DNA from 3 places in the Erwinia sp. CGal63 genome. Region 2 is predicted to be linked to each of the others. Evidence: predicted binding sites of a transcription regulator. Region 2 holds the regulator's gene; each other region holds the start of a gene.
What was found. The regulator PurR, encoded in region 2, represses purine synthesis genes. The targets are predictions, from matches to a motif close to CANGCAAACGTTTGCNTG.
Positions count from the first base shown of each region.

Region 1: the regulator PurR is predicted to act here: its motif matches at 8,259-8,276, upstream of purM (phosphoribosylformylglycinamidine cyclo-ligase).
Region 3: the regulator PurR is predicted to act here: its motif matches at 2,550-2,567, upstream of MKZ79_RS16525 (NCS2 family permease).

Region 1 is NZ_JAKUMN010000007.1:155,888-166,650, forward strand. It holds gene ppk1 (polyphosphate kinase 1) at 1-402, opposite strand, end outside; gene MKZ79_RS18710 (ABC transporter permease subunit) at 560-2,680, shown strand; gene pstA (phosphate ABC transporter permease PstA) at 2,677-4,314, shown strand; gene pstB (phosphate ABC transporter ATP-binding protein PstB) at 4,329-5,096, shown strand; gene MKZ79_RS18725 (hypothetical protein) at 5,333-5,764, opposite strand; gene MKZ79_RS18730 (tlde1 domain-containing protein) at 5,761-6,129, opposite strand; gene purN (phosphoribosylglycinamide formyltransferase) at 6,521-7,159, opposite strand; gene purM (phosphoribosylformylglycinamidine cyclo-ligase) at 7,156-8,196, opposite strand; gene upp (uracil phosphoribosyltransferase) at 8,436-9,062, shown strand; gene uraA (uracil permease) at 9,127-10,404, shown strand; gene hda (DnaA inactivator Hda) at 10,497-10,763, shown strand, end outside.
Region 2 is NZ_JAKUMN010000001.1:1,302,266-1,313,028, reverse strand. It holds gene MKZ79_RS05940 (MATE family efflux transporter) at 94-1,467, opposite strand; gene MKZ79_RS05935 (riboflavin synthase subunit alpha) at 1,562-2,218, shown strand; gene cfa (cyclopropane fatty acyl phospholipid synthase) at 2,257-3,405, opposite strand; gene punC (purine nucleoside transporter PunC) at 3,697-4,884, opposite strand; gene punR (DNA-binding transcriptional activator PunR) at 4,998-5,906, shown strand; gene purR (HTH-type transcriptional repressor PurR) at 5,934-6,959, opposite strand; gene MKZ79_RS05910 (NlpC/P60 family protein) at 7,265-8,032, opposite strand; gene MKZ79_RS05905 (Grx4 family monothiol glutaredoxin) at 8,394-8,732, shown strand; gene rnt (ribonuclease T) at 8,801-9,451, opposite strand; gene gloA (lactoylglutathione lyase) at 9,616-10,023, opposite strand; gene MKZ79_RS05890 (alkene reductase) at 10,228-10,763, opposite strand, start outside.
Region 3 is NZ_JAKUMN010000005.1:286,692-297,454, reverse strand. It holds gene MKZ79_RS16540 (AAA family ATPase) at 1-438, shown strand, start outside; gene MKZ79_RS16535 (MFS transporter) at 551-1,741, shown strand; gene yieH (6-phosphogluconate phosphatase) at 1,781-2,443, opposite strand; gene MKZ79_RS16525 (NCS2 family permease) at 2,649-3,962, shown strand; gene MKZ79_RS16520 (4'-phosphopantetheinyl transferase family protein) at 3,990-4,721, opposite strand; gene MKZ79_RS16515 (HlyD family secretion protein) at 5,119-6,405, shown strand; gene MKZ79_RS16510 (peptidase domain-containing ABC transporter) at 6,398-8,494, shown strand; gene MKZ79_RS16505 (response regulator transcription factor) at 8,547-9,146, opposite strand; gene MKZ79_RS16500 (fimbrial protein) at 9,269-10,279, opposite strand; gene MKZ79_RS16495 (fimbria/pilus outer membrane usher protein) at 10,321-10,763, opposite strand, start outside.

The sequences.
Region 1 (10,763 bases), on a different contig from region 2:
ATGCTGGCGCAGCTCATGCTTAAAGTAGTGCCGCAGCCAGCTCTGCTGGTTGGGCGAGAGCTGACGCTCGTTAATCAGAAATATTTGGTTGCGCGCCATTTCCAGCAGCAGATCGTTGTAGAGGCCGTCGAACTCCTGATCGGCTTTCAGCACGCGCGCCTGAATTTTTTTTAACAGATGACGCGGCGTATCGGGCGAACCCTGTTCTTCCCCAATCAAAATGCGGCGTTTTAAATCCGCGAAGCGAACCTTGTAAAACTCCTCCAGATTATTGGAGTAGATCCCCAGGAACCGCATTCTCTCGATCAGGGGATTGCTTTTGTCCGCCGCTTCCTGCAAAACGCGCTCATTAAAGGATAACCAGCTTAATTCTTTCTCTATATAAAGCTTTTCCTGACCCATTTTTACTCCGTTCCACAGATCCTGTAAAAAACCAGGCATTGTCTCCAGGCATTATGACGAGAGTATGACAGCGCTGTCTATGGCGAATCCAGATTGTCTTATTAGCTACATACGGGCAACATAGGGCGCTTAAGCGCACCCTACAGCGAAGACTGGCATGAACCCAATTCCCATTCCTGCACATTATAACGATCGGCGGCGCCAGTTTATCGATCGCCTGACCCGACGTGTCGTAATGGCTTGCGGACTGGCTATTTTGCTGGTGATGCTGCTGCTGTTCGTCTGGCTAATCTGGGTGGTGGTGCCGCTGTTCTCTGCGCCAACCATCGACAGCGCTGGCCGTATCGCGCTGGATCAGGGCCAGCCTGCCGTAGCGATAGGGATGGACGCGCGGCAGAAATGGGGCTGGCGTATCGACGCGCAGGGCAGAGCGACGTTCGTGTCGCTGACGGCTCAGAGCCGTATACCGGCGCTCCAGCTGACGCAGGGCGCGTTCAGCGTCGCCGTGGATAACGACAGCGTGCTGCTGAAAAGCGCCGCCGGACTAACGCTGCTTCAGCCCGACTTTAGCGAACCGGAACCGCGCTGGAAATTTCCGCTGGGCGACCAGCCGCTGAGCAGCGTGCCGGACGCGACGGTTCTCGCGCTGGCCCATCCTGAAGCGCAGCGCTGGCTGGTTGCGCAAGCCAGCCCGCAGCAGCTTACCCTGCAACAGCTACGGCCGCAGCAGCCGCCGGTTAGCTTCAGCGTGGCGACGCCGGATATCAGCCAGCTGCTGATCGCGCCTGATGGTCAGCAGCTTTACGCCCTGGCGGGCAATATACTGCGCGTCTGGCGCATTACCGATAGCGGCCTGACGCTGCGTGAATCTCATACCTTTTTGCGTCAGCCGGAACGCATAGCGCTGCTCAGCGGCGGCAGTACGCTGCTGGTGGCAGATCGCGACGGCATAGCCCAATGGTTCGATATCGCCAGCGAAACCGGGCCGCATCTGCAACGGATTCGCCAGTTCAGCCAGGCGCGCAATGAAACTCTGCTGTTGACCGAGGCGCACCGGCGCGTTTTTGCCACCTTAAGCCAGACGGGCGAACTGAAACTGTTTGCCAGTAAACAGCAGGGCGCCGTGCTGAGCGACAGGCTTGACGGCGGCGTACTTAACGCGGCCTTCGCGCCGCGCGGCGACGGGCTGCTGGTGGAGCGGCAGGGCGGCTGGCAGCACTATCGCATCGCCAATCCGTGGCCCGATATCAGCTGGCAAAACCTGTGGCGCAAAGTCTGGTACGAACACTATCCCAAAGCGGACTATGTCTGGCAGTCCACCTCCGCCAACGACGACTATCAGGGCAAGTTCAGCCTGGTGCCGCTGGTGACCGGGACGCTGAAGGCAGCCGGGCTGGCGATGCTGTTCGCCACGCCGCTGGCGCTGGCCGCCGCGATGTATACCGCCTGGTTTATGGCGCCTGGCCTGCGCCGCTGGGTGAAGCCGACGATCGAAATGATGGGCGCGCTCCCTGGCGTGGTGATTGGGCTGATTGCCGGACTGTGGCTGGCGCCGCAGCTGGCGGACCGGCTGGCGGGCGTGCTGCTCTGGCCGCTGGCGCTGGCGGCGTCGCTGCTGCTCTGCGCCTGGGCTGCGCAAAGGCTGCCGGAAAGATGGCGTAGGCGGCTCTGCGACGAAGGGCGCGAAATCTGGATTCTGCTGCCGGTGCTGCTGCTGGTGACGCTGTGCTGTATCTGGCTGCTGCCGCTGCTGGAGCATCGCCTGTTTGGCGTTAACCTGGCGGCCAGCCTGTGCGGCGGCTACCAGCAGCGCAACCTGCTGATCGCCAGCGTGGCGATGGGCTTTGCGCTGGTGCCGCTGATCTTTACCCTGGCCGAAGACGCTATCTTCAGCGTGCCGCCTTCATTAGGGCAGGGCTCGCTGGCGCTGGGCGCGACCCAGTGGCAAACCCTGACCCGGGTAGTGCTGCCGGGCGCCTCCGCCGGGATTTTCGCCGCGCTGATGATCGGCTTTGGCCGGGCGATAGGAGAGACCATGATAGTGCTGATGGCGACGGGCAACACGCCGGTCACGGAAGGCGGGCTGCTGCAGGGCGTGCGTACGCTCTCTGCCAACGTGGCAATTGAGATGCCGGAAGCCGCCGCGAGCAGCGGTCATTACCGCGTGCTGTTTCTCAGCGCGCTGGTGCTGCTGGTCTTTACGCTGGTGGTAAACACGCTGGCGGAGCTGGTGCGTCAGCGGCTACGGCAGCGCTATGTTCAGGAGACGCAGGGATGAGCGCCGTTAACCGCAATCATCGCTGGCGATGGCTGACCGGCGGCGCCGTAGCGCTGAGCCTGCTGGCATTTCTGCTGCTAATCGCGCTGTTGGCCTGGTCGGGCGTGCGCTATTTCTGGCCGCAGCCGGTGACGCTGTTTACGCTCAATAACGGGCAGCAGATGCTGGGCGAACTAACCAGCTCGCAAAGCATTTCGCGCGAGCGCCTGCAGGCCAGCGGCGCGCCGTTGCCGGAGAAGCTGCCGGAGCAGGTCACGCGCTACCTGATTAAAACCGGCAATCGCGATTTCAGCGACAGCGATTTTCATAGCCTGCTCAGCAGCGATATCCGCGTGTCGGCGCGGCCCGGCGACGTTATCGCTCTGCAGCGTCGCGTAGGCGGCATGGCCTACGGCTGGTTTGAAGGATTGCGGGACAACGGCAGGCCGCTGGTCGCCGCCAACATGATGCGCGAGCTGCAGCTACGCATTAAAGAGACGCGCCAGCGTCAGCAGCGAGCGGAAAAGATTCGCCACGTGGCAATGGCGCAGCTGAATGGCGAAATGGAGCAGCTGGAGCACAGACGGCAGCGCCTGCAGCAGGAGCAGAGTTATACGCCGCAGGCGCAAAGCATCTGGCAGGCGGACAGCGCTGAAATCCAGCGACGGTTTCGCCAGCAGGCGCAGGAACTGGCCGGGCTGAGCAGGGAAAATGACGGCACCGAGCTGATCCTGCGCGATGTCGCCGGCGAGCGGCACGTTATACCGCTTACGCAGATCCTGGCGGCCTGGTATCCCAACGCTATGGGCTACGGTGAAAAATGGCATCATTTCGGCCAGCAGCTGTGGCGTTTCGTCAGCGGCGCTTCCGGCGGCAGCCTGGGTGAGGATGGCGTTTTCCCGGCGATCTTCGGCACGGTTTTGATGGTGCTGCTGATGTCGATCGTGGTGATGCCGCTTGGCGTCGTAGCCGCTATCTGGCTGCACGAGTATGCCGGGAACAGCCTGATGACGCGGCTGGTGCGCATTGCGGTGGTCAACCTGGCGGGCGTGCCCTCTATTGTTTATGGCGTGTTCGGCCTGGGCTTTTTTGTCTGGCTGGTTGGCGGCAGTCTGGACAAGCTGTTCTTCGCCCAGGCGCTGCCCGACCCAACATTCGGCACGCCGGGTCTGCTCTGGGCATCGCTGACGCTTGCTCTGCTGACGCTGCCCGTGGTGATTGTCGCGACCGAAGAAGGCCTGTCGCGCATTCCCCGGTCGCTGCGGCAGGGCTCGCTGGCGCTGGGCGCTACCCAGGCGGAGACGTTATGGCATGTAGTGCTGCCGCTCTCTGTTCCGGCGATGCTGACCGGTTTGATCCTCGCCGTGGCTCGCGCGGCAGGCGAAACTGCGCCGCTGATGCTGGTGGGCGTGGTGAAAATGGTGCCGGAGCTACCGGTGGATACGGTTTTCCCCTATCTGCATCTTGACCGCAAGTTTATGCATCTCGGTTTCCAGATTTACGATCTGGCTTTCCAGAACCCGCACGCGCAGGCGGACAGGCCGCTGGTGTTCGCCACGGCGCTGATGCTGGTGCTGATTATTCTGGCACTCAATCTGCTGGCAATGGTGCTGCGCCACCGGCTGCGCGAACGCTATCGCGCGCTGATTAATTAATGGAGAAAAGCCTGATGGCAAACGAGCAGGAAACCGCGCTTGAGGTGGATAATCTTTCACTGTGGTACGGCGAAAAACAGGCGCTGAATGCCATTAAGCTGCAGGTGCCGAAAAACCGCGTCACCGCGCTGATTGGCCCTTCCGGCTGTGGCAAATCGACGCTGCTGCGCTGCTTTAACCGCATGAACGACCTGATTGTCGGCTGCCGGGTAGCCGGCGATATTCGCCTGCATCAGCAGTCGATCCTGGGCGGCAACGAAGATTTGGCGGCGCTGCGCCGCAGGATCGGCATGGTGTTTCAGCGGCCTAATCCTTTCCCCAAAACGATTTATGAAAACGTGGTTTACGGTCTGCGCCTGCAGGGCGTGCGCGACAGGCGAGTACTGGACGAAGCGGTAGAAAGCGCGCTGCGCGCGGCGGCGCTCTGGCCGGAGGTGAAAAACAATCTCTGGCAGAATGCCTTAACGCTCTCCAGCGGCCAGCAACAGCGGCTGGTGATCGCCAGAGCTATCGCCATTGAGCCGGAAATTCTGCTGCTGGATGAACCCACTTCGGCGCTGGATCCTATTTCCACACTGGTTATCGAAGAGCTGATGAGCACGCTGAAGCAGCATTTCACGCTGGTGCTGGTCACGCACAATATGCAGCAGGCCGCGCGCGTTTCCGACTATACCGCGTTTATGCATCACGGCAGCGTGGTGGAGTTTGACGAAACGGACAGGATCTTTACCGCGCCGCGCCAGCGCCGCACCGAAGACTATATCACCGGGCGTTATGGCTGATTAAAAAGGGAATCAGCGATTTTAGTTTATGAATCTGGATGTAAGAAATCAGATAAGAAGGCTACCTGTTCAGAATGGCGCGGCGGCAAGATGCCTTATTGCTTCTTGCCTGTAAAACGTTTAGTTAACCACACTCCCTGCAGGACAAACCCTGAAACGCTGAGGGCAGGATGAAAAAGCCAGGCAGATAACATGCTATTAGCAACAAGCCCCTGTGCCAGCACAGGGGAAAATAATCAGAACTCACGCTTAGCTATAATGTAGCCATTATATCTGATATTGCACTCATAATCACTGGCGATAGCTGATACCAGAAATACATTTTCTTTCTCCTGCTTGTTTTTGAATGTAAATTTTATTATCAGGTTTCTTGGATTGTCATCTGCATATATCTCTTTGTATTCATTTAAAGGCAAAGAGCCATCCTCATCGTAACTTACCTTTGCATAATAAGTGGATAAGATATCGGTTACAGGCTCGTTAAAGAGTAATTCAGTGGTCGTTTCTTTTTCAACTATACTTTTAGGGTCAATATGCATAGCATCACGCATTTGATCTATCATCTCCATCCCCGTGCTGGATAGGGGAGATTTACAATTGTTATCGATTACCTGTGCTGCACCAGAAAAGCTGCTAAAAACCAATAAAATCATCAGGAGGTATTTCATTCTACAATTATCTCCCTGTCTTTAGAGTTCCATATCTGCCTGCGCAATACTTGATCCAGTATAATGCAACCATTAGAAGCCGTGCCGGGATCTTTTATGCTGTCGCCATGTATTAAAAAACCATCGCGTCCACACATGTGATTACTCTTATCGGGTTCCAGCCGCAGCGTAAACGGGCCACCCTTTTTATGCCTGAACGGAATGCCTGTAATTCTGTACTTTCCTCTGGGCAATGGGCCTTTATCGCGAATGCATTCATACTCGGGATTATCTTTATAGCCAGGCGCGCCAGCGTAGCGCGCGCTGAACCTGTATTCGCCGTTATGCTTAAAAGTTTTGAGCATTACATTATAAATCCATGCCATTGTTTCTCTCCTTGTTAAACTTTAATAGCACGATTACTTAAGGTGATTTTTTTAAGTATGGCTATAGCAGCAAGGAAAAATTAAATAAAACGCTGATTAAAATCAAAAGAAGGTCATTTTTGGCGAGAGCTGGCACGATTTTTATCTGAGGCAGTTTTTGACAAGCGCCGCTATCAGAGAGGCTACCGATCAATCCCGTTATTTGAAGGCGGGCTTAATGTAAATTAAACATAACAGCCCGGCATAGTAGATTGGCTCTATGCCGGGCTGTGGCAGAATTTCAGAGTTTATTATCAGGTTTCGTATAGCGATGATTTATCGCTGTACTCGCTTCGGGCAGAACAAAATTTCACCGTAACGAACCGGAGCCGTTCCTGCTCAGCCGTGCGCTTCAACCCCAGGCGTAACCTTCCGGCGGCAGACGTTCGCCGTCCAGCCAGGCCGCGCCATCCTGCATCTTCAGGCGGCCATCCACAAACCAGCCCGCCACCAGCGGATAGATGGCGTGCTCCTGGTGCTGCACGCGAGCCGTGACCTCTTCTTCCGTATCGCCTGCAAACACGGGAACTTTCGCCTGTAAGATCACCGGGCCGCCATCCAGCTCTTCCGTCACGAAATGCACGGAGGTGCCGTGCTCTTCGTCGCCGTTTGCAATCGCTTGGCGATGCGTGTGCAGGCCCGGATACTTTGGCAGCAGGGAAGGGTGGATATTCAGCATACGTCCGGCATAGCGCGCGACAAAAGCGGCGCTGAGAATACGCATATAGCCAGCCAGAATCACCAGATCCGGCGCGTAAGCGTCAATCTCCAGCATCAGCTGGCGGTCAAAGGCTTCCCGGTCGGCAAACTGGTCGGCGGCTAAAGCGTGCGCCGGAACGCCGGCCTCACGCGCTCGCGTCAGGCCATAAGCTTCGGCTTTGTTGCTGAACACGGCAGCGACGCTGCCGTGAATTCGTCCCTGCCGGCAGGCATCGAGAATGGCCTGGAGATTGCTTCCCTGGCCGGATACCAGCACGACAATCCGCTTCATGCGTTGATAACCACGCGCTCGTCGGAGTCGGACGCTTTGATCACGCCGATTTTCCAGGCTTTTTCGCCCGCTGCGGTCATCAGTTCAACCGCTTTGTCCGCTTCGCTCGCGTCCAGCGCGATCACCATGCCGACGCCGCAGTTAAAGGTGCGGTACATCTCAAAGCGGCTGACGTTGCCCGCTTCCTGCATCCAGCCGAAGACGGCTGGCCACTGCCAGCTCGACTCTTCCAGCACCGCCTGGGTGTTGTCCGGCAGCACGCGCGGAATATTCTCCCAGAAGCCGCCGCCGGTGAGGTGGGCGATGGCGTGCACGTCAACCTGCTCAATCAGGCTGAGGATGTTTTTAACGTAAATGCGGGTTGGTTCCAGCAGATGATCGGCCAGCGGCTTGCCCTCAAGCTGCGTGGTTTCCGGATTGGTCTTGCTGAACTCAAGAATTTTGCGTACCAGCGAGTAGCCGTTGGAGTGCGGGCCGCTGGAGCCCAGCGCGATCAGCACGTCGCCGTCTTTGACTTTGCTGCCGTCAATAATCTCTGCTTTTTCCACCACGCCGACGCAGAAACCCGCCACGTCGTAATCTTCGCCGTGATACATGCCCGGCATTTCAGCCGTTTCGCCGCCAACCAGCGCACAGCCGGACTGCGAGCAACCTTCCGCGATACCGGTAATCACGCTGGCTGCCGTGTCCACATCCAGCTTGCCGGTAGCGTAGTAATCGAGGAAGAACAGCGGCTCGGCGCCCTGTACCACCAGATCGTTAACGCACATTGCCACCAGATCGATGCCGATAGCATCGTGGCGTTTCAGATCCATTGCCAGACGCAGCTTGGTGCCGACGCCGTCAGTGCCCGAAACCAGAACCGGTTCACGGTATTTTTGCGGCAGCGCACAAAGCGCGCCGAAACCGCCCAGTCCGCCCATTACTTCCGGACGGCGAGTCTTTTTCACTACGCCTTTGATACGGTCGACTAAAGCGTTACCGGCATCAATATCTACGCCGGCGTCTTTATAGCTGAGAGAGGTTTTGTCGGTCACTGCGAAATCCCCACGCGGTTTGCGGTTGGTGGTTGGTATAGAGCGCGGCAATTCTAACAGCGCAGGCAAACGTTTGCGAGCCTCATCTTCGGCGGGCGTTGCGTATAGCTGAATTTTAGCCAATCCTTATCGGAAGAAGGGATCTGGCGGAAGTCAGATTAAGTAATAGGTACTGGCCGCTAAATGGCGCTATAATCTCGCGATTTTTTTTTGCAGCCATACACTCCGGGAGTAAAACAATGAAGATCGTGGAAGTCAAACACCCGCTGGTCAAACATAAACTGGGCCTGATGCGTGAACAGGACGTGAGCACCAAACGCTTTCGTGAACTCGCCTCGGAGGTAGGAAGTCTGCTGACTTATGAAGCCACATCGGATTTAGAAACGGAAAGGGTCACCATCGAAGGCTGGAACGGCCCGGTGGAAATCGACCAGATCAAAGGGAAAAAAATCACCGTTGTGCCGATTCTGCGTGCAGGTTTGGGCATGATGGAAGGCGTGCTGGAGCATGTGCCAAGCGCGCGCATCAGCGTGGTAGGCGTCTATCGCGACGAAGAGACGTTAGAACCGGTGCCTTATTTCCAGAAGCTGGTTTCCAATATCGAAGAGCGCATGGCGCTGGTGGTCGATCCTATGCTGGCGACCGGCGGCTCAATGATCGCCACGATCGATCTGCTGAAAAAAGCGGGCTGCAGCAGCATTAAAGTGCTGGTGCTGGTGGCTGCGCCGGAAGGCATCGCGGCGCTGGAGAAAGCGCATCCGGACGTCGAACTCTACACCGCTTCCGTCGATCAGGGACTGAACGAGAAAGGCTATATCATTCCCGGCCTGGGCGATGCGGGCGATAAGATTTTCGGAACAAAATAACGGATAGCCACCAAGCCGACCAGAGAGTCGGTTTTTTATTGCGTTAAATAAGGGGTAATTCATCATGACGCGTCGCGCTATAGGCGTAAGCGAGCGGCCGCCGCTGCTGCAGACTATTCCACTCAGCTTTCAGCATCTGTTCGCCATGTTCGGCGCGACGGTGCTGGTGCCGATCCTGTTTCATATCAACCCGGCTACCGTATTGCTGTTCAACGGCATCGGCACGCTGCTTTATCTCTTTATCTGTAAAGGTAAAATTCCGGCCTATCTGGGATCGAGTTTCGCTTTTATTTCCCCGGTTCTGCTGCTGCTGCCGTTGGGCTATGAGGTCGCGCTGGGCGGCTTTATCCTGTGCGGCGTTCTGTTTTGTCTGGTGGCGCTGATTGTGAAAAAAGCGGGTACCGGCTGGCTGGACGTGATGTTTCCTCCGGCCGCGATGGGCGCTATCGTGGCGGTTATCGGTCTGGAGCTGGCCGGTGTGGCGGCGAATATGGCCGGCCTGCTGCCCGCCAACGGCGCAGCGGCCGACGGCAAAACTATCCTGATCTCTATGGTGACGCTGGCGGTTACCGTGTTCGGTTCGGTGCTGTTTCGCGGCTTCCTGGCGATTATCCCTATCCTGATTGGCGTGCTGGTCGGCTATGCGCTCTCTTATTTTATGGGCATTGTCGACTGGTCTTCCGTGGAAGCGGCACCGTGGTTTGCGCTGCCAACCTTCTATACGCCGCGCTTTGAGTGGGCGGCGATGCTGACCATACTGCCTGCAGCGCTGGTGGTTATCGCAGAGCACGTCGGGCATCTGGTAGTGACGGCGAACATCGTAAAAAAAGATTTGCTGAAGGATCCGGGCCTGCATCGTTCCATGTTCGCCAACGGTATCTCGACGGTATTCTCCGGGCTGTTCGGCTCTACACCTAACACCACCTACGGCGAAAACATTGGCGTGATGGCGATTACTCGCGTGTATAGCACCTGGGTTATTGGCGGCGCGGCGATTCTGGCGATCCTGCTCTCCTGCATCGGCAAGCTGGCCGCTGCGATTCAGGCCGTACCGGTACCGGTAATGGGCGGCGTATCGCTGCTGCTGTACGGCGTGATCGGCGCTTCCGGTATTCGCGTGCTGATCGAATCGAAAGTGGATTACAACAAGGCGCAGAATTTGATCCTGACCTCGGTGATATTAATTATCGGCGTCAGCGGCGCTACGGTGCATATCGGCGCGGCGGAGCTGAAGGGCATGGCGCTGGCGACTATCGTCGGCATCGCCCTGAGCCTGATCTTTAAAGTCATCACGCTGATCCGTCCGGAAGAGGTGATTCTGGATCCGCAGGATCGCGATTAACCGTTGTGACGGGCAGCGGCGCTGCCCGTTTCATAATCCTTAAAGATCTGTGATAAACTTCCGCCGGATTTCGACCCATTACTGAGGTGCTTCTGAACACGCCGGCACAGCTCTCACTGCCACTCTATTTGCCCGACGATGAAACCTTCGCCAGCTTCTGGCCAGGGGAAAATCCGTCGCTGATCGCCGCGCTGCAGAGCGCGCTGCAGCAGGAGCACGGCAGCTATCTCTATTTCTGGTCGCGGGAAGGCGGCGGACGCAGCCATTTGCTGCATGCCGCCTGCGCGGAGCTTTCCGCGCGCGGCGAAGCTGTCGGCTACGTGCCGCTTGATAAACGCACCTGGTTCGTACCGGAAGTG
Region 2 (10,763 bases):
CAGCCCTGACGGCTTGCAAGCAGAAATCGCTAATTTTAGCGCGACTGCTGCGCAACTGTGCGAAGCGCAGCATTTTTAAACATTCTGCCGCTGCTAGCGTTCGGCGCGCGCCAGCAGCTGTGCCACAGGCTGGCGCTGCAGGCGCAGGATACGCCAGACCATCATAACGGCGCTGGAGGTCAGACCGATGATAAAGCCGATCCAGAAGCCCGCCGGCCCCATAGGTTCCACCACCCAATCGGTAAGCGCCAGAATATAGCCACAGGGCAGCCCAAGTACCCAGTAAGCGATAAAGGTGATAAAAAAGATGGCGCGCGTATCCTTATAGCCGCGCAAGATGCCGCTGCCGATAACCTGAATCGAATCAGAGAACTGATAGACGGCAGCCAGTAGCATAAGCTGGGACGCCAGCGTGACCACCGCCGGATTCTGGTTATAGAGTAGGGCGATCTGCTCACGAAACACCACCGTAAACACCGCCGTCAGCAGCGCCAGGGAGACGCCAACAGCCTGCGCGGTCCAGGCCGAAACGCGCGCCGCTTCCGTTGATCCCTGACCAAGCCGGAAGCCCACACGTATAGTGGTGGCTGCGCCAAGCGAGAGCGGCAGCACGAACATCAGCGAGCTGAAGTTCAGCGCGATCTGATGACCCGCCACGTCAACAATCCCCAATGGTGATACCAGCAGCGCGACCACAGCGAAGAGCGTCACCTCGAAAAACAGCGCCAGCGCGACGGGCAGGCCAAGTTTAAACAGGCGGGCAAGCGCTTTGGCGTCCGGCGGGCTGAACCGATCCGCCAGGCGAATATCACGCATGGAGCTGGCGCGCGATACCCAGAATTTCATGGCGATAAACATCACCCAGTAAACGGATGCCGTCGCCACGCCGCAGCCAACGCCGCCCAGCGCCGGCATACCAAAGTGGCCGTAGATAAAGATATAGTTGACCGGAATATTGACCAGCAGCCCCAGAAAGCCCATCACCATGCCCGGCTTGGTTTTCGCGAGGCCTTCACACTGGTTGCGCGCGGTCTGAAAGAAGAGATAGCCGGGCGCGCCCCACAGCAGCGCATGCAGATAGCCGACGGCTTTGTCCGCCATAACGGGATCGATATCGTGCATGGCGCGAATAGCGTAGCCCGCGTTATAGAGCACCACCATTACCAGCAGTGAAGCGAAAGCCGCCAGCCAGTAGCCCTGGCGCACCTGAAAAGCGATGCGGTCGCGGCGGCCTGAACCATTGTATTGCGCCACAACGGGCGTCAGCGAAAGCAACAATCCATGGCCGAACAGAATAGCGGGCATCCAGATTGAGGTACCGACCGCCACCGCGGCCATATCCGTGGCGCTGACGTCGCCAGCCATCACCGTATCCACAAAGCCCATGGCGGTTTGCGCTATCTGCGCGAAGATGACCGGGATCGCCAGCGCCAGCAATTGACGCGCCTCTGTCAGATACTTCTGCACGTATACACCTGTTTTTTAACTGAAGGGAGAGGGACTATTTGATATAGTTTTAAGATCTGACAAGAATAGCGAAAAATCCACCGAGGTCATAATTATGTTTACCGGTATTGTGCAGGGCACCGCAGAGGTGCTGGCAATCGAAGAGAAACCGAATTTTCGCACGCATATCATTCGTATGCCCGAGGAGCTGCTGCCGGGCCTGGAGCTGGGCGCATCCGTCTCGCACAACGGCTGCTGCCTGACGGTCACGGCCGTTGAAGGCGATCGCGTCAGTTTCGATCTGGTGAAAGAAACTTTGCGCATCACTAATCTGGGCGATTTAAAACCAGGTGATTTAATCAACGTCGAGCGCGCGGCAAAATTCAGCGATGAAATCGGCGGTCATTTAATGTCCGGTCATATTATGACTACCGCGGAAATTACGAAAATTTTGACCTCGGAAAATAACCGCGAAATCTGGTTTAAGCCGCAGGACAGTGAGCAGATGAAATATATTCTGCATAAAGGTTTTATCGGTATCGACGGTATTAGCCTGACCGTAGGCGAAGTCACCAAAACCAAATTCTGCGTGCATCTTATCCCGGAAACGCTGGCCAGAACCACGCTGGGCAGCAAACGTCTGGGGCATCGCGTGAATATCGAGATCGATCCGCACACTCAGGCGATTGTCGAAACCGTTGAGCGCGTGCTGGCGCAGCGCGAAGCCGCACTTCTGGCCGCCGCTGCGGAAAGCGAGCCGGAAGCGGAATAAAAAAAGGTCGGCATCAGCGCCGACCTTTTTATCCTGTGCTAATGCGGCACCCGCAAACCGCCTTCCTTGCCGTGAGTAAACACGACCTGCCAGAGCTGGATATCGCGCGCGCGGAAGGCGCCCGCGCAGGCGTTCAGATAGTAGCTGAACATCCGTTTAAAACGTTCGCCATAGCTGTCCGCCAGCTGCGGCCAGGCGTCTAAAAAGCGCTGGTGCCAGGCCATCAGCGTCAGATCGTAATCCGCACCGAAATTATGCCAGTCTTCCATGACAAAATGCGGCTCGTGCGCTTCGGCGATATGCCGTACGGAAGGCAGACGGCCATTGGGGAAGATGTATTTATCGATCCAGGGATCGACCTTATCGTCCGTTGTATTGGCGCCGATGGTGTGCAGCAGAAATATGCCATCCGGCTTGAGGTTGCGGTCGACGACATCAAAATAGGTGGCGTAGTTTTTCGGCCCAACGTGCTCAAACATGCCCACGGAGACGATGCGATCGAACTGCTGGTCAAGGTCACGATAATCCTGTAGCAGAATAGTAACGTCCAGCCCTTCGCAGCGCTGCTGCGCCAGCTTCTGCTGCTCGGCGGAAATGGTGACGCCAGAGACTTCTACGCCGTAGTTGCGTGCAGCGTAAGCCGCCAGGCCTCCCCAACCGCAGCCGATATCCAGCAGCGTCATGTCCGGCTCCAGCGAGAGCTTCTCGCAGATCATCCTCAGCTTGGCTTCCTGCGCCTGCTCCAGCGTTTGCGCCTCTTTCCAGTAGCCGCAGGAGTATTGCATATAGGGATCGAGCATCAGCGTGAACAGGTCGTTGCCGAGATCGTAATGTTCCTTGCCGACTATCCAGGCGCGCTTGCGTGATTGCAGATTGGTCAGACGGGCAGCGGCGATACGCAGCGTATCTTTGAAATGATGTGGCAGCTGCTGGTCCAGCTTCGCCAGCAGAACGCGATGGAAAAACATATCCAGCCGCTCGCATTGCCACCAGCCATCCATATAGCTTTCGCCCAGGCCCAGCGATCCTTCCTGCATCACGCGCTTAAAGAAATCGGGGTGCGTCACCTGAATATCCCAGGGGCGGCTGCCGTTGATATCGATATCGGCTTTGCGCAGCATTTCCTGGACGATGCGATACCATTGATTTTCTTCCAGGCTCACTTCTTCTATACACGATGAACTCATAGCTTCTCCATCACCCTTCGTGATTGAAACCTGAGAAAAAGAATAGTCAATTTCCGCAGGTATGTGAGAAAACGCACGCGACGACGTGCGCCTGATATCAGGCGTTACAGAGGATTGAACTGAAACCTGCAGAGCGGAGGGAGCCTGCCACAACATACCCGGACAACCCTGTCAGGACTCAAAAAAATGATACGGGATTGTTATAATTTATTGCCTGAATTGAGTATATGCTCACCTCAGGCAATATTCAACGGCTTATTGTTAGGAGACTAACTAAATAGAATCAGTCTCTTAACGGCGACTTTCTGCGCGAGCATAGGTCGTTCTGACTGACCGGCTTCGCTGTAACATATAGCCAAGCATCGTCATAAAGATCGTGCTCAGCATCACCAGCGAGGTAGTGAAGAGCGGGGTAGCGATAAAGCCGGAAACGATCATGCTGGCGATAAAGCAGAGGCCAAGCTGCAGGGTATTTTGCAGCGCGGCCGCTTTACCGCTCGCCTGAGGAAAAGGCAGCAGCGCGTTGGCGACCACAATCGGGTAGATGGCGCCGTTGGCCAGCGCCATTCCGCAAAACGGCAGCAGCAGTCCCCAGGTCGACGGCGCCTCCATCTGAGCGGCGATAAAGAAAGCGCCGACGCTGAGCGCATACAGCGCCAGCAGCCATGGCAGCAGCGAAGCGCCTTCCGTCTGTTTCAGCAGCGTCCGGCAGCCGTAGCCGCCGACCAAAAAGGCCAGCGTTTGCGGCACATAGCTCAGACCGATATCGCCAGGCGACAGGCCCCGTTCCGCCAGAATAAAAGGCGAACCGGTCAGCCAGGCGAAAAAGCTGGCGGAGCAGGCGGCGTAAATCAGCACGTTGCCGCTCCAGACCGGCGATTTCAGCAGGGTAAAGAAGCCGACTTTCGCTTCCTCTTTGTGTGGCTTTGCGCCGGGCGAAGCGAGAAACAGCGTGGCGACCAGCAGGATCAGCGCCAGCAGCAGCAGCGCCAGAAAGATGGCGCGCCAGCTAAAGTGGTTCAGCAGCCAGGCGCCCAGCAGCGGCGCCAGCGCCGGCGAGAGCGCCACCAGCGGCATAATAGTGGCAAAAACGCGGTTGGCCTGCGCGGCGGGGTAGCGGTCGATAACCAGCGCCTGCCAGCTTACGGCGGCGGCGCAAATCCCTACGGCCTGCACAAAACGCAGCACCAGCAGCATGGCGGTCGAGTCCGCCCACCACATCGCGCCGCAGCTGACGGCGAAGAGTCCCAGCCCCATCAACAGCACCGGCTTGCGGCCGATACGGTCGGAAAGCGGCCCCCAGAACAGCTGCGCGCTGGCGAAGCCCGCCAAAAACAGGCTCAGGCTGGCGCTAATGGCGCCTGCTTCGGTTTGGAGATCCTGCTGCATGGCGGTAAAGGCAGGCAGATACATATCGGTGGCCAGAAAACCGGCGACGCTGAGCAGCGCCAGGTAAAGCAAAAATCCTTTCGAAGGCATGTTAAATCGCTCTTATTGTCAGGTGAATCGCGGCCGGCAGTGTAAAAGAGTGGCGCGGCGCTTGTGAAACGGTAATATTTGCGTCCTGCGTTCAAAAATTTTGCAGGAAGATTATGTGGTCAGAACATTCGCTTGAAGTGATTGATGCGGTCGCCAGAACCGGCAGCTTCACCGCAGCAGCGGCGGAGCTGCACCGCGTTCCGTCCGCTGTCAGTTATACCGTACGACAGCTGGAGGAGTGGCTGGCGGTACCGCTGTTCGAGCGACGCCATCGGGATGTCGTCCTTACGGCCGCAGGCGAACATTTTATTCAGGAAGGGCGTCTTGTTATCAAAAAAATGCTTGCCACGCGACGGCAGTGTCAGCAGGTCGCCAACGGCTGGCGCGGACAGCTGAATATCGCCGTGGATCGCATCGTCAAAGCGTCGCGAACCCGCCAGCTGGTGGTGGATTTTTACCGCCACTTTCCCGATATGGAACTGCATCTGTCACCAGAAGTCTTTAACGGCGTTTGGGACGCGCTGGCCGATGGTCGGGTCGATGTGGCGATCGGCGCGACGCAGGCTATCCCGGTTGGCGGACGCTTCGCTTTTCGCAATATGGGGATGCTGAACTGGCGCTGCGTAGTCAAAGCGGGTCATCCGCTTGCGCAACGTCAGGAGAAAGTCAGCGAAGAGGCGATCCGCGCATGGCCTTCGCTGGTGCTGGAGGATACCTCGCGCGCGCTGCCCAAAAGAACGACCTGGACGCTGGACAACCAGCGACGGCTGGTGGCGCCAGACTGGGAAAGCGCCTTCGACTGCCTGCTGGCCGGACTGTGCGTTGGCATGGTGCCAGGTCATCTTGCGCAACCGCTACTGCAAAACGGCTCGCTGTGCGAACTGCAGCTGGATCCGCCTTTTCCGGACAGTCCCTGCTGCGTCAGCTGGTCGGAACAGCAGGCTTCGCCGGCGCTGCAGTGGCTACTGGAGTATCTGGGGGAAACGGAGACGCTGAACAGCGAATGGCTGCGGGAAGCTTAACAGGGCGGCCTGGCGCCGCCCGTAACGCTAGCGACGATAGTCGAGGAAAGGGCCATCCGCAACGGAACGGCGCTCAATCAGCGTAGGGTGCACTTCAATGGTCTGCGGCTCTTCGCGCTTGCTGGTGATGCGATCGAGCAGCATATTGAACGCCGTCGCGCCCAGGCGCTCTTTTGGCTGATGCACGGTAGTCAGCGCAGGCGTGAAGTAGCGCGAGTTGCGCACGTTATCATACCCGATCACCGAAATATCCTGCGGCACGCGCAGGCCCATTTCATCCGCTGCGCAAATCGCGCCCATCGCCATCACGTCGCCGCCGCAGAAAACCGCGGTAGGCCGCTGCTTTTGCGTCAGCAGCTGCTGCATGGCGCGATAGCCCGACTCCGGTTCGAAATCGCCCTGTACCAGCCATTCGTCGCGCAGAGTAATGCCCGCTTCCGCCAGCGCCTTCAGGAAACCGGCATGGCGGCCGCCGCCCGTATTGCGTTCCATGTGGCCGGGGATCACACCAATATCGCGGTGGCCGCGATCGATCAGATAGCGGCCCGCCAGATAGCCGCCTTCAAAAGCGTTATCCAGAATGGTATCGGTAAAGTCGCCGCGCGATTCGCCCCAGTCCATGACCACCATCGGAATATTGCGGTGTTCTTCCAGCATGGTGATCAGCTCGTCCGGGTATTCGGCACACATCACCAACAGGCCGTCGACGCGCTTCTGCGCCATCATCGACAGATAGGCTTTTTGCTTTTCCAGCTCGTTATGCGCGTTGCCCAGGATAAGCGTGTAGCCCTTAGCGAAGCAGCTATGCTCCACCGCCTCGATAATTTCAGCGAAGTAGGGCGCTTCGCTGGAGGTCGCCAGCAGGCCGATAGTTTTGGTGTTATTGACCTTCAGGCTGCGGGCCACGGCGCTGGGGGAATAGTGCAGCGCTTTAATCGCTGCCCAGACGGCTTCCCGCGTCTCTTCAGCGACAAAGCGGGTTTTATTAATGACGTGGGACACGGTCGTGGTGGACACGCCGGCGCGTTTGGCCACATCTTTGATGGTTGCCATGAAAAAAGACTCCTGCGCTGTTCAGTAAGTCACTGAAAAGCGGTTTGTTAAACGTTTGCCTGGAATTCCAGCGCTCCTGATATAAATTGCGCATATTTTGTTGCGGAATGGTTACATCAGAAGGGAGTAAACAGAATGCGAAACCGGCCTGGAAGGAGGCGATAGCGACAAACAGGCCCGTTGCGCAACAGATCGTGGATTCTAACAAGAGCAGGCGCAAAAAACGAGAATTTTAGGCCGGCCGGTGGAAATTTGCGGTGAAAAGGCCGGTTCGTCTGCGACGATACCGGCCGGAGTACAGCAGGCTAGCGGATTGTTTTCGGCGTCATGACCCGACGGGCGCCGACATAGTGCTGCTCCCAGTAATCCTCCGTCAGCGCGCTGACCTGAATATCCTTGCCGGTGCGCGGCGACTGGATAAATTTGCCGTTGCCCAGATAGACGCCAACGTGATCCGCCGCGCCGCGACCGTTAATGCGGAAGAAGACCAGATCGCCTTTCTCCAGCTCGTTGCGTTTAACAGAGGCCGCGTCTCTGAGATGGTACATCTCGTTGGCGGTACGAGGGATTTTAAATTTAACCAAATCCTTATAGGCGTACCAGACCAGGCCGCTGCAGTCGAAACCGGTTTTAGGCGAAGTGCCGCCCCACAGATAGGGCTTGCCCAGCTGATCCATCAGTTTATTCATCGCGGTTTCGCGGGCTTTTTGATAGCGCGCGCGGTGCGCTTTGCTGAGCCTGAGCGGCGAGGTGGCCGAGCCGCTGGTCAGGGCTTCCGCCTCCTCGTTGCGCAAGCGATGACGACCGTAGCGTTTCTTCGGCGGTAGCGCGGCGACGGCGTGCTGCTCTTTTTTGCGCAACTTATATTTTTTAACAACGGGCTGACGGGTTTCTTTTACTTTGCGGGCGGTGGTTTTAATCGGTCGGCGCTTGCGGCGATCGCTTTCGCGGGCAGGCGTAACGCTGTCTGCCTTATGATGATCCGCCTTAACGGCGGCGTGTGGCGATGCGTGCGCCATAGAGATAAACAGCTGGGCAAAAGCCAGCATCAGCAGCGTGATGAGTAAACGCATCTTTACCATTAACAGTTTGTGCTCCCGCCAGAGGCAAGAGCATGGCTTAATCAGGAGATCTGCGCCTGGGCAGTCGGTTAGGTCAATTCTAAACGAACTCTTTACTAAAAAGTAAGGCCTTTTTTGTTTCAATCCTCGCGAAGCGGTAAAAGCTGTAAAATTCAGGCTGTTCAACCGCTTATCTGCGCAATTTTGCCGCGATTTTTTGCAGTTAACGCAGCGTGAGCGAGCGGGAAATGGTATTTTAACGTTCTGTTTCCAAAACGTAGCGGCCTTGCGGCGGCTGAAAATGCCATTTTCATCGCGCGCGCAGACTCGCTACACTATACAGACACGAAGTAGCCGATTGAGGAAGGCATTTATGAGCACTATTGAGAAAATTGAGCGCCAGATCGCAGAGAACCCGATCCTGCTGTATATGAAAGGCTCCCCGAAACTGCCAAGCTGCGGCTTTTCGGCGCAGGCCGTGCAGGCGCTCTCCGCCTGTGGCGAGCGTTTTGCCTATGTCGATATCCTGCAGAATCCGGAAATTCGTGCCGAACTGCCAAAATATGCCAACTGGCCAACCTTCCCGCAGCTGTGGGTGGACGGCGAGCTGGTCGGCGGCTGCGACATCATTATCCAGATGTTCCAGGCTGGCGAACTGCAGCAGCTGATCAAGGAAACCGCGCAGAAATATCCTTCCGACGCGGCGGAATAACAGCGCGCGGCAAGCAAGCGGCAGGATTTTAAAACGATCGGGCCTGACAGAGCGTCAGGCCCGTTTTTTTATTCGGCGTTCGCCGTTTGCGGCAGCGGCCAGCCGCCCAGCCGTTTCCAGCGATTAACCAGCTCGCAGAACAGATCGGCAGTTTGCACGGTATCATAGAGCGCCGAATGCGCCTGAGTGCTGTCAAACGGCATACCGGCGGCGGTACAGGCTTTGGCCAGCACCGTTTGTCCCAGCACCAGTCCGCTCAGCGCGGCGGTGTCAAAAGTCACAAAAGGGTGGAAAGGATTACGCTTCAGTCCGGCGCGTTCCGCCGCGGCGTTCATAAAATTGAGGTCGAAAGTGGCGTTATGGGCCACCATCACGGCGCGATTGCAGCCCTGATCCTTAATGCCTTTGCGTACGGCTTTAAAGATGGCGTGCAGCGCTTCATATTCGCTGACCGCGCCGCGTAGCGGATTGGCGGGATCGATGCCGTTAAAGGCCAGCGCTTCGGGTTGCAGAACGGAACCTTCGAACGGCTCAACGTGAAAATGTAGCGTTTCGTCCTTCTCCAGCCAGCCGTCGTCGGTCATTTTCAGCGTGACCGCGGCTATTTCCAACAAGGCATTGGTTTTAGCGTCAAAACCTGCGGTTTCAACATCGATCACTACCGGATAAAAACCGCGAAAACGGCTGCTGAGGGCGTTAAGTTCGTTCGATTCGGACATCAGGATCTCACAGGCGAAAATTGAGCGCATAGTATGGCAAATTTCGGCATGGGTTGCAGCAGGGGAAAGGCGAAAGAAAGGCGCCGCAGTGGCGCCTTCACAGGGTTGAACAGCTAAACGCAGGACGCCGCGGCCTGAACCGGACGCCTGAGTTTCAGCGCGCGTTACGCGCCCAGGCCGTGGCCTGCATGTTTGTTTTCGATCAGCTCGATTTTATAACCGTCCGGATCTTCCACAAAAGCGATCACGGTAGTGCCGCCTTTAACCGGGCCAGCTTCGCGGGTAACGTTGCCGCCCGCGTTGCGGATGCGGTCGCAGGTAGCGGCGACATCGTCCACGCCCAGCGCGATATGGCCATAGGCGTCGCCCAGCTCATATTTATCGACGCCCCAGTTGTAGGTCAGCTCAATCACCGCGCCTTCGCTCTCTTCGGTGTAGCCCACGAAAGCCAGCGTATATTTATACTCGGTGTTCTCGCTGGTGCGCAGCAGGCGCATGCCCAGCACTTTGGTGTAAAAATCAACGGAGCGTTGCAGATCGCCAACGCGCAGCATGGTGTGAAGTAAGCGCATAACATCCTCTTATCAAGCGTTATCATCGGATAACAAGCATAGCCGGAATTCGCTGCCGTTACCGGAACGGCAGGCCTTTGCGGCGGCATACGGCGTTAAAACCGAAAAATCAGCGCAACAGAATAGCAGCTCTGACCCGGCGAAAACCAGGAAATGCGTGCTCTATCCTGTTGTTAAGCGCCGGGTGGCGAGAAAAGCCGCAGGCTAGTCCAGCGTAGGATAGTCCGTATAGCCTTCCGCGCCGCCGCCGTAAAAGAGCTCCGGACGCTGCTCGTTCAGCGGCGCGTTCTGCCGCAGGCGCTCTACCAGATCCGGATTGGCGATAAAATCGCGGCCAAAAGCCACGGCGTCGATCAGCCCTTGCTCAATCAGCGCCTCCGCTTTTTCGGCAGTATAACCGCCGGCGCCTACGATCACGCCGGGATAAGCCGCGCGGATCGCCCGACGAAAAGCGTCGCTATAAGGTTTGCCGCCCGCCCAGTCCGGTTCAGAGATGTGCAGGTAGGCCAGATTGCGCTTCGCCAGCTCGCCAATATAGTAGAGCGCCGCCTCTTCCTGATCTTCACCATTGTCCAGACCGTTAAAAGGGCCAAGCGGCGAAATGCGGATGCCGATCCTGTCGGCATGCCAGCCGTCGATAGCCGCGTCGACCACCTCCAGCGCGAAACGGGTACGCTTTTCCACGCTGCCGCCGTAGGCATCGGTGCGCTGGTTAGAGGCGGGCGAAATAAACTGGTGCA
Region 3 (10,763 bases), on a different contig from region 2:
ACTCAATTCCCCGTGGTGCATCTCGACAGGCTTTTTCATCTGCCGGACACGCGCTGGCAGGCACGCTCGCAGGAAGCGTTTTTCGCGCTGCATGATGAGGCGATCAAAGGCGACTGCTGGATAATGGAAGGCAACTATCATCGCTGCCAGAAAACCCGCATGGCGCGGGCAACCGGGCTGATAGTATTAGATGTTTCTTTGCCTCGTATGCTCTCTCGCTACTTTTACCGCACGCTTTTCCAGCGCGATCGGGTCGGCGGCGTTCTGCCCGAAAATCAGCGGGATCGTATTACCGGCGAAATGCTGAAATATCTGCTTTTCGCCACGCCACAGAAAAGAACGCAGCTGCAAAAAGTTTTCGCTAAATGCGACCTGCCAAAACTCTGGCTTGCTTCGCCGCAGCAGGTTCATGCCTGTTACCGCGCCTGGTCGCTCTGACTGCCGGGCTTTGGTTGGCCCATCGGCGGCCATAATTTATACTTGCCGCACTTAATAACGGCAAGGAACTCCCGTGACACAACCTAAAAAAGGCGTAACGCCCGGCAAAGCGATGCTGGCGGCGATCAGCGGCTACGCAATGGACGGCTTCGATCTGCTGATTCTGGGCTTTATGCTGCCCGCTATCAGTCTTTCGCTGTCGCTGAATCCCTCTCAGGCCGGATCGCTGATGACCTGGACGCTGATCGGCGCAGTTATCGGCGGCGTGCTGTTTGGTCATCTCAGCGACAGGCTTGGCCGTATCCGCGTGCTGACCTTCACTATCCTGATGTTTTCTGTTTTTACCGGCCTTTGCGCTTTTGCTCAGGGCTACTGGGATCTGCTGGCGTACCGCACGCTGGCGGGCGTCGGGCTGGGCGGCGAGTTCGGCATCGGCATGGCGCTGATTGCCGAAGCCTGGCCTGCCAACAAGCGCAACCGCGCTTCCGCCTGGGTCGGCATCGGCTGGCAGCTTGGGGTGCTGCTGGCCGCGTTTATCACGCCACTGTTGTTAACCTACATTGGCTGGCGCGGCATGTTCCTTGTCGGGCTGCTGCCGGCGGCGGCATCCTTTCTTATTCGTCGCGGTCTGGGCGAGCCGGAAGGCTTTACGCGTCACGTAGATGTGCATCAGGGACTGTCGTTTGCCGCCAGGCTGAAGCTGCTGTGTAAGGATGCCGCGACCACCAAAGCCAGCCTCGGTATCTTTATCCTCTGTTCGGTGCAGAATTTCGGCTATTACGGGTTGATGATCTGGATGCCAGGCTATCTGGCCAGCCGCTTTGGTTTTTCGCTGACTAAATCAGGGCTGTGGACAGCAGTAACGGTAGTTGGCATGACTTTCGGTATCTGGCTGTTCGGCGTGCTGGCGGATCGCTTCGCGCGCTGGAAGATTTTCCTGCTTTATCAGGCTGGCGCGGTGGTGATGGTGATTGTCTACGCGCAGCTACGCGATCCGATGATGATGCTGTTTGCGGGCGCGATAATGGGCCTGTTCGTTAACGGCATGATTGGCGGCTACGGCGCGCTGATCTCCGATACCTATCCCGTGCAGGTCAGGGCGACAGCGCAAAACGTCCTGTTTAATCTGGGCCGTGGCGTTGGCGGTTTTGGGCCGCTGGTTATTGGCTTGCTGGCCATGCAGTTCTCGTTTGTGGCGGCGATTACGCTGCTGGCGCTGATCTATCTGCTGGATATCTTCGCCACGCTGTTTCTGCTGCCGAAAACTCAGGGGAAAGAGGATACGCTGGGCGCTATTGGGTAAAGGATGCGTCCCGCATCGGATCGGCGCGGGACGTTAAGCTTAGCGTGTAAGCTGCCAGCCTTTTTGCCGCCAGAGTTCCGGCAACTGAGCCATATCGTCAAAAGGCGTGACCAGCGGATGATCCAGCGGCTTGTTGTGCGCATCCGCGCAGTAGTAAAACACCGGGATACCGGCGGCGATGCCCGCTTTCGCGCCCGCTTCTGAATCATCCACCAGAATGCACTGCTCGATCGGTACCGCCATCTGCTCTGCGGCATAATGCATCAGCGCCGGATCGGGCTTCCAGCTTGAAATCGTATAGCCGCTGTACAACCGGTCATCAAAATAGCCGAGCATACCGGTCAGCCCCAGCGAATGCTGCATCTTGGGCACCGTGCCGTTCGACACCACGCACATTGGCGCCGTTATCTGTTCCAGCAGCGCTTTGGCGCCAGCAACTGGCTGGAGCTGTTCGTCAAACAGGCGCGCTACTTCCTGACGGTAGGCCGGCTCCAGCTCTTCGGCGCTGGCGCTCAGGGAATGTTCTGCGGTAACGTCGGCAATAATGTCGTAGAGCTTCACGCCTTTATATTTTTCAAACATTTCCTGTAGCGAAAGCGTCGCGCCATAGCGTGCAAAGGTGTTCACATAGGCCTGAGTGCAAAGCAGCTCGCTGTCCACCAGCGTGCCGTCGCAGTCAAAAAAGATACAGCTTACAGACATCGATTCATCCTTAATAAGTGAGCCTGAGATTACTTTAACCGCCGTCCGTTAAAAGGCGACCAAAATTTTAATTATCAGTTAACGGCGGTGAACGTTCGGTAAAAGAGGCGCAATCGGTTGCGAAAAAACTCCCGCGCCGTCTGGCAAATTAAAATTTATCGGTTAGGATAGCCGACGATAACTTTTCTCCGTTTTGGAATCTTATATGAACAACTCAGGTCTACTGCAGCGGATCTTCAAACTACAGGAACATGGCACGACGGTGCGAACGGAAGTGATTGCCGGCTTCACCACCTTCCTGACCATGGTCTATATCGTTTTCGTGAATCCGCAGATCCTGGGCGTGGCGGGGATGAACACCCAGGCCGTGTTCGTGACCACCTGCCTGATTGCCGCCGGAGGCAGTATTCTGATGGGGCTGCTGGCTAATCTGCCGGTAGCGCTCGCGCCCGCGATGGGCCTGAACGCCTTTTTCGCCTTTGTGGTGGTTGGCGCAATGGGCGTCTCCTGGCAAACGGGAATGGGCGCAATCTTCTGGGGCGCGGTAGGCCTGCTGCTGCTGACGCTTTTCCGCGTGCGCTACTGGATGATTTCCAATATTCCGGTCAGCCTGCGCGTGGGGATTACCGCCGGCATCGGCCTGTTTATCGCGATGATCGGCCTGAAAAACGCCGGTATCGTGGTGCCTAATAAAGAGACGCTGGTAGCGGTCGGCGATCTGACTTCCCACAGCGTGCTGCTGGGCGCGCTGGGCTTCTTTATTATCGCTATCCTGGCTTCGCGCAATATTCATATCGCCGTGCTGGTATCGATTGTGGTCACCACGCTGATCGGGCTTGCGCTGGGCGATGTGAAGTATGGCGGCCTGTTTTCCATGCCCACAGGCGTTACCTCAATCCTGGGCGAAGTAGATTTAAAAGGCTCGCTGAACGTCGGCATGGCCGGGATTATCTTCTCCTTTATGCTGGTCAACCTGTTCGACTCTTCCGGCACGCTGATCGGCGTAACGGATAAAGCCGGGCTGACCGACGAAAAAGGGACTTTCCCGCGCATGAAGCAGGCGCTTTACGTGGACAGCATCAGCTCCGTGGCGGGCGCTTATATCGGTACTTCTTCCGTCACCGCCTATATCGAAAGCTCTGCTGGCGTCTCTATCGGCGGCCGCACCGGTCTGGTGGCGGTGGTCACGGGCATTCTGTTCCTGCTGGTGATGTTCCTTTCGCCGCTGGCGGGCATGGTGCCTGCCTACGCTGCCGCGGGCGCGCTGATCTATGTGGGCGTGCTGATGACTTCCAGCCTGGCGCGCATTAAGTGGGAAGATCTGACCGAAGCCGTTCCGGCCTTCGTCACCACCGTAATGATGCCGTTCAGCTTCTCTATCACCGAAGGCATCGCGCTGGGCTTTATCTCTTACTGCGTGATGAAGCTGGGCACCGGCCGCTGGCGCGAAATCTCGCCGTGCGTCGTTGTTGTGGCGCTGCTGTTCGTGCTGAAAATCGTCTTTATCGACGCGCACTAATCTGAACGGGCCGATGGCCCGTTTTTTTCAGCAGAAGCCCGCCTTTTCCGCGGGCAAGCTAATCAGGCGTAGCGCGCGCGGCCCCATATTTTGTCCACGAACAGGCGCAGCCTGTAGGCTTTCCCAGCCGGTATTATTCACTTCCCATAACGTTAGCTTTTCGCCGCCGGGCGAATGGGCGCAGGACCAGATAATCAGTGGTTCGACATCGGAAATGGCCTCTATCTGCGGCAGCACCTGCGAGCGCAGCCGGGCAGACGCGGGATGCAGCTGTAGCGCACTTTTCTCTTTATTGTCGGTAAGCTTGACGATGCTTTGCCGCAGCGCCCAGAGCTGCGTCGCGGCTTCAATGGGATCGGCCTGCGCCCGTACCCAGGCTTTTTCCGCCTGCGTGACTTCTTTGGCGTACTGTTCCAGCGTCTGACGACTATGGGCGCGCACTATCTCCATATCCAGCCCCACTTTGCCGCCTTCTTCGGCCAGCAGCACGCCAACGATATTGCCCGCGTAGGCGATGCTGAAATCGGGTAAGCCGGCATTGATAAAAAAGGGACGTCCGTTGGGGGAAAGCGCGATCTCCGGCAGTTGGGAGATACCGTAGAGGCGCAGCAGCATCTCCGCCAGCAGCATACGCGCCGCGAGAAAGCGCATTCGCCTTCTTTCCGGCAGTTTACTGGCGGCTTCTGTGACCTGTTGAGAAAGGCGCTGTACCGGGACGCCGGCATCCGTCAGGGCCCAACGAGCAAAATGACTGGCCATCTGTCGCTCCGTGAAAAATGGATAATAAACCCGCCGTTATTGTAAGAATTTTCTTAGTAGGGTGCACATAAGTTTCCTCTTTCGCGCTCAATTTAGGATTAATGGTCATTCTGAGCGGTCTGAACGCGTTTCCCTGTTCTGCTGGCGCGTTTAAGGCCGACGCTTATTTTTGGTAATATCTGGTATTATTTATATAAATAGCATCCTGTTTATAATTTAATTTAATTAAGAAAAACGCACTTAATCCGAAGTGACGCGGCGAAAAATAAATTGAAGTTGATAATGGCAGCGGAAATAGTGTAATTTCCTCACCCAGGCAGGGAAAGCCGGGTTTTATTTTATTCATGGCGCAGCGTGATTTAAATAAATCCTCTTATAATCAAACGCGAAGAGCATTATGGAAAAAAAACCTTTATTTCGCATGGAAGCGGTGCAGCATTTGAAAACAAGATGGTTGGGCAAGGCGCTACTGACCTCGGGCTATCCGGCCTGGCTGGTCGCGGCGACTTCATTGCTGTTTTTTGTTCTGCTGGTCGCTTTTGTTGTCTTCGGCACCTTTACCCGTCGTATTAACGTTAACGGCGAAATTATCTCTTTGCCGCACGCGATTACCATATTTGCGCCCCAGCAGGGGTTTATTACTAAAAGCTGGGCCGCAACTGGCGATCGGGTTAAAAAAGGCGATCGGCTTTACCAGATCGACGTCAGCCGAATAACCTCGACCGGCAACGTCAGCGCTCGCTCGGTTGACGCCATCAATCAGCAGATCGCGCTATCGGAAACCATTATTGAGCGGCTGCAGAAAAACAAAGCCGCCACGCTGAGGAATTTGCAGCATCAGCTCGATCAGTACCGCGCGGCGCATCAAAAATCGCTGGAGCTGGTTTCCGAAGCGGGAAAAGGGCTGAACGGTATGCGTCAAAGCATGACCGATTACCGAGGCTACCTTCGTAAAGGCTTAATTAATCAGGAACAGTTCGCCAACCAGCGCTATCTCTTCTATCAGCAGCAGAACGCCTGGCAGAGCCTGAATACTCAGGTTATTCAGGAGTCTCTGCAGATCAGCAGCCTGGAGAGCGAGCTGCTGACGAAAGGCATCGAATATGACAACCAGATTTCGCAATATCAGGCTCAGCGCAGCGATTTAATGCGCCAGCTGGCGGAAGTGGATGCCAGCGGCACGCTGTTTATCAACGCGCCCAGCGACGGCAAAATTGAAAGTATGAGCGTGACGGAAGGACAGATGGTCAGCGTGGGCGACAGCCTGGCGCAGCTAACGCCATTCAGCAGCAACCGCTACTACCTGATGCTGTGGCTACCCGACACCAGCGTGCCCTACGTCCATCCGGGCGACGCCATCAATCTGCGCTATGAAGCTTTCCCCTTTGAAAAGTATGGGCAGTTTCCGGGTCACATCCTTTCTATTTCCAACGTGCCGGCCTCCTATCAGGAGATGGGGAAATACAACACGCTGCCCCGCACCGACGGCGTTATTGAGCCTTACTACAAAGTGATAGTGGCGCTTGAAGAAAGCCGCTTCAGCTACCAGGGCAAGCCGCTGGCGCTTTCCAGCGGCATGAAGGCCCAGGCCACGCTGTTCCTGGAAAAACGTCCTCTCTGGCAGTGGATGCTGTCGCCTTACTATGACCTCAAGAAAAGCATTAGCGGGCCTGTAAATGAATGAATCCCTGTTTAAAGATATCCTGCATCGCCTGAATTTCAGCTTCCGGCGCAAGGTTCCCGTCGTGCTGCAAACCGAAGCGGCGGAATGCGGTCTGGCCTGCCTGGTCATGGCCTGTCGCTACCACGGCATGGATATAGACCTGTTTAACCTGCGCAGCCGGTTCGGCGTCTCCTCGCACGGCGCGACGCTGGCCGTGCTGATTGATATCGGCAGGCAGCTGAAGCTGAAAACCCGGCCGCTGGCGCTGGATCTCGACGAACTCAAACAGCTGAAAACGCCCTGTTTGCTGCACTGGGACATGAGCCATTTCGTGGTGCTGGTCGCTGTTAAAGGCTCTCGCTTCATTCTGCACGATCCGGCCTTTGGCCGCCGTGTAGTGGGACTGGCGGAGATGTCGCAGCACTTCTCCGGCGTGGCGCTGGAGCTTTGGCCGGACAGCGAGTTCAGCCGCATCAAACAGCGCAGCAGCCTGAGTTTCCGCGCCATGATGAAAAACATCAGCGGGCTGCCGGGTTTTCTGACCAAGATTTTTTGCCTGTCGCTGGTGATTGAGGCGGTAAACCTGCTGATGCCGGTAGGAACGCAGCTGGTAATGGACCACGTGATCATTTCAGAAGATCACAATCTGCTGGCGCTTATCTGTATCGGGCTGCTCGGCTTTATCCTGTTTCGCGCCTTTGTCAGTATGCTGCGCGCGTGGACGTCGCTGGTGATGGGATCGCTGATCGACGTGCAGTGGAAAGCCGGCATGTTCGACCATCTGCTGAACCTGCCGCTCAACTACTTCGAAAAACGCAAGCTTGGCGATATTCAGTCCCGCTTCGGCTCGCTGGACACTATCCGCACCACGCTGACCAGCAGCATCGTGAACGGCATCATCGATTCGCTGATGTCGATAGGCGTCTTTGTCATGATGTTTCTCTATGGCGGCTGGCTGGTCTGGGTGGTGCTGGGCTTTACGCTGCTCTATATGCTGCTTCGCCTGGCGACCTATCAGCGCTACCGGCAGGCGCAGGAGGAACAAATCGTCAAAGGCGCGCGAGCCAGCTCGCATTTTATGGAAAGTCTCTACGGCATCGGCACGCTGAAAGCGTTGGGCATTACCGCCAAGCGCGCGCAGTTCTGGCTTAACCTGAACATCGACACCACTAACGCCAATATTCGCCTCACCAAGCTGGATTTACTCTTTGGCGGCGTAAACACCTTTATCAGCACCATCGACCAGGTGGTGATCCTGTGGCTTGGCGCTTCAATGGTTATCGACGGGCAGATGACGCTGGGGATGTTTGTCGCATTTAACGCCTATCGCGGCCAGTTCTCCGATCGCGCCGCCAGCCTGATCAACATGGTGCTGCAGCTGAAAATGCTGGCGCTGCACAGCGACAGGGTCGCTGATATCGTGTTTACCGATCCGGAAGAGAGCCAGCCTGGCCGCGCGCTGGCGGTGGCGGAAGAGCCCGCCAGCTTTGAAGTACGCGGCGTGGCCTATCAGTATGACAAGCTGTCGAAACCGATCTTCAGCGGACTTGATATCAGCGTCGCCGCCGGTGAGAGCGTAGCGATTGTCGGGCCGTCCGGCGTGGGGAAAACCACGCTGATGAAGGTGATGACGGGTTTACTGGCGCCTACGGAAGGCGAGATTCTGATCAACGGCCTGAATATCGCCAATATCGGCCTGAATAATTATCGGGAATGCATCGCCTGCGTACTGCAGGAAGATAAGCTTTTCGCCGGTTCTATTGCGGAAAATATCGCCAGCTTTGATGGCGAGAGAGACATGGAGCGCATTGTCCGCTGCGCGATGGACTGCAATATTCATGACGAAATAATGGCTATGCCAATGGGCTACGAAACGCTGATCAGCGAGCTGGGCGGCAGCCTCTCCGGCGGGCAGAAACAGCGTTTGCTGATTGCCCGCGCGCTCTACCGGCGGCCTAATATTCTCTTCCTGGATGAGGCAACCAGTCATCTGGATCTGGCTAACGAGGCGCATATCAACGCTTCGGTGGCGGCGCTAAAGATCACCCGCATCTTTATCGCTCATCGGCCGTCGACCATTGCCAGCGCCGATCGGGTAGTGGAGCTATAAGTTTGGGCTTCGTCAGAAGCGCTGAAAGCGCGGCGGCCCTCTCCGGCCGCGCCTAAATCAGTTTTTCTGAAAAGGCGTACTTAATCAGATCCGATGTGGACTGCAGCAGCAACTTGCGCATAGCGTTATATTTTTGCGTGGAAACCGTGCTGACGCTGCGCTGGCGCAGTTTAGCGATATCGCTAAGGCTGTGTCCCTGAGCGATTTTTCGAATCACCTCCACTTCCGCCAGGGTCAGCCTGTCCTTCGCGGCCGTTTTCTCCATCGGCGTGAGCAAGCGGCGTATGCCTGAGGAGATATAGGGCTGCTTGCCTTCCGCAAACAGATGCGTCAGCGCGCTGGTCAGCTCTTCGCCTTCATCATATTTACTGACTACGCCTGCGACCGGGTATTTTAATATTCCCTGTAAAATTGCTATGTTGCGCTGCGAAGTTAATATAATCAATTTTAGCGTTGGAAATTTCTGCGTAATACTTTTGATCTTCTCAATGCCGTCAAAAGAAAAATCGGCGCTTCCGCATGAATATTCGGTAATAAGTATATCGACCGGCTTAGCGGCAAGGCTCTGCATAAGAAGAACGCCTTCAATCGGGAAAGTGACGATCTCCGCCTGCGCAGAGAAGCAGGCGAGATAATCCCTTTCGGATCGCATTATAAAAGGGCTCTCGTCCGATAATGCTATTTTATATTTTTTCATCTAACGTCCCTTTAGTGAGCAAATTTAAAATATCATTGGCTTTCAACGCGGTAATTTAAAAACGGCCAGGCGTTTCGCTACTGATAGCTAATGGTCCAGGTTACCAGGCTGTTTGCCGTGCCGGCGGTTATCTTTTCGCCTGTCTGATAGTAGCGGGCGTAAAACGGTACTTTTATCATCGGCGAAGAGAGCGGAAAGGAAGCGACGCTGAAAGGCGTGCCTGACACCACAGGCTCTTTATCACCATTTAAAAGCTGCACGCCGACGTTGGCCGCACGGCTGTTTTCCGTCAGCGCGAAGACGCCTTTGTCTGCGAAACCCGGCACCGGCGTGCCGTTAAATTGCATCATGACGTCGAAAGAGCCGGAAAGCAGCGCTTCGCAGTTGAGCGTCAGGGCGAAAGCCGTCGTCGTGCCGGTAGCCCCCATGCCTGCTCCCAGGCCGTGCCGGCTCAGGGAATGGCTTCCCAGCGTTACCGTCAGATTGTTCATGCCGACCGTCGAGCAGGTTTCGTCCCTGACGGTAATGCCGGCGTGAGTATTCACGGCATAGAATTTCAGATCTGTACCGGCCGCTTCCGAACCAATATCAAAAATATTCAGTTTTTCCCTCGCAGCGGGTTCAGTCATGGAAGTGGAGGTTTTCACGATTTGAAAAGGCACGCTCAGCGTTACCGTATTGCAGAAGCTTTCGGCCTCACCGTTTGCGCAGGCGCCGACCCGTTTTCCCGTAGCGATAGTTTCAACATTGGTGCCCAGGCTGCCGCCGTAGCCGGTATAAAGCGTCAGGCCGTAACCCAGCTCGCCGCTTTCAATCTGCTTACGCTTGAAATAGAGCTCAGCAGCCCTGTCGCCGTAGCGCTGCGGATCGTTCAGCCTGCAGCGCAAAGCGATATTCATATTGCCGCTATAGAGCACGGTGCCTGGCGGAATCCCGGCGGAAAGATAGAGATTAAGCGAGCTGAAATCGAGCGCCGTATCCGTATCAGTTTTACTGCAATCCAGCCTGAGATCGTCTGCGGCCTGCGCGCCAGCCGCTGCCAGGCAGCAAAGTAGCGCCATCGTCGCTTGTCGTTGTCGTCTGGTCAAAATAGTCCCTCGATCGTTGCAATATCCCTTTGTCAGGCCGACTAAGGATTAGCGGTTCGTTCCTGAACACACTGCTTACTGAACTGCTCCAGCCTGCTGCTTTCTGACTTCTCCAGCTCGCTGGCGGTCAGAGTAATGCTGCAGCTGCTCTTCTGGCTACGCCCCCAAACGACCAGGAGTCTGGCCTGATCTTTATCGAGGCGGAAGTAAAGCTGGCCGCCCTGCATAACCGTGGCCAGCGAGCGGCCCTCTTCATCCTTAACTTCTGCGCCAAAGGGCAATGGGCTGCCGTCGGCCAGCGTGGCCCGAAGTAAGACAGGGCGGCCCGATACCGATTTATAACTCACTTTCATGATGGCGCCCTCAACGGGCACCACGCGCTGCGAGGTCTGCGTCAGCTCCACGTCGGCGGAAATGCCTTTAGGGTCCAGGCTCAGCTCGTTTATTTTGTAGGGCATAAGGTTGGGAACAATGGCGTGACCGC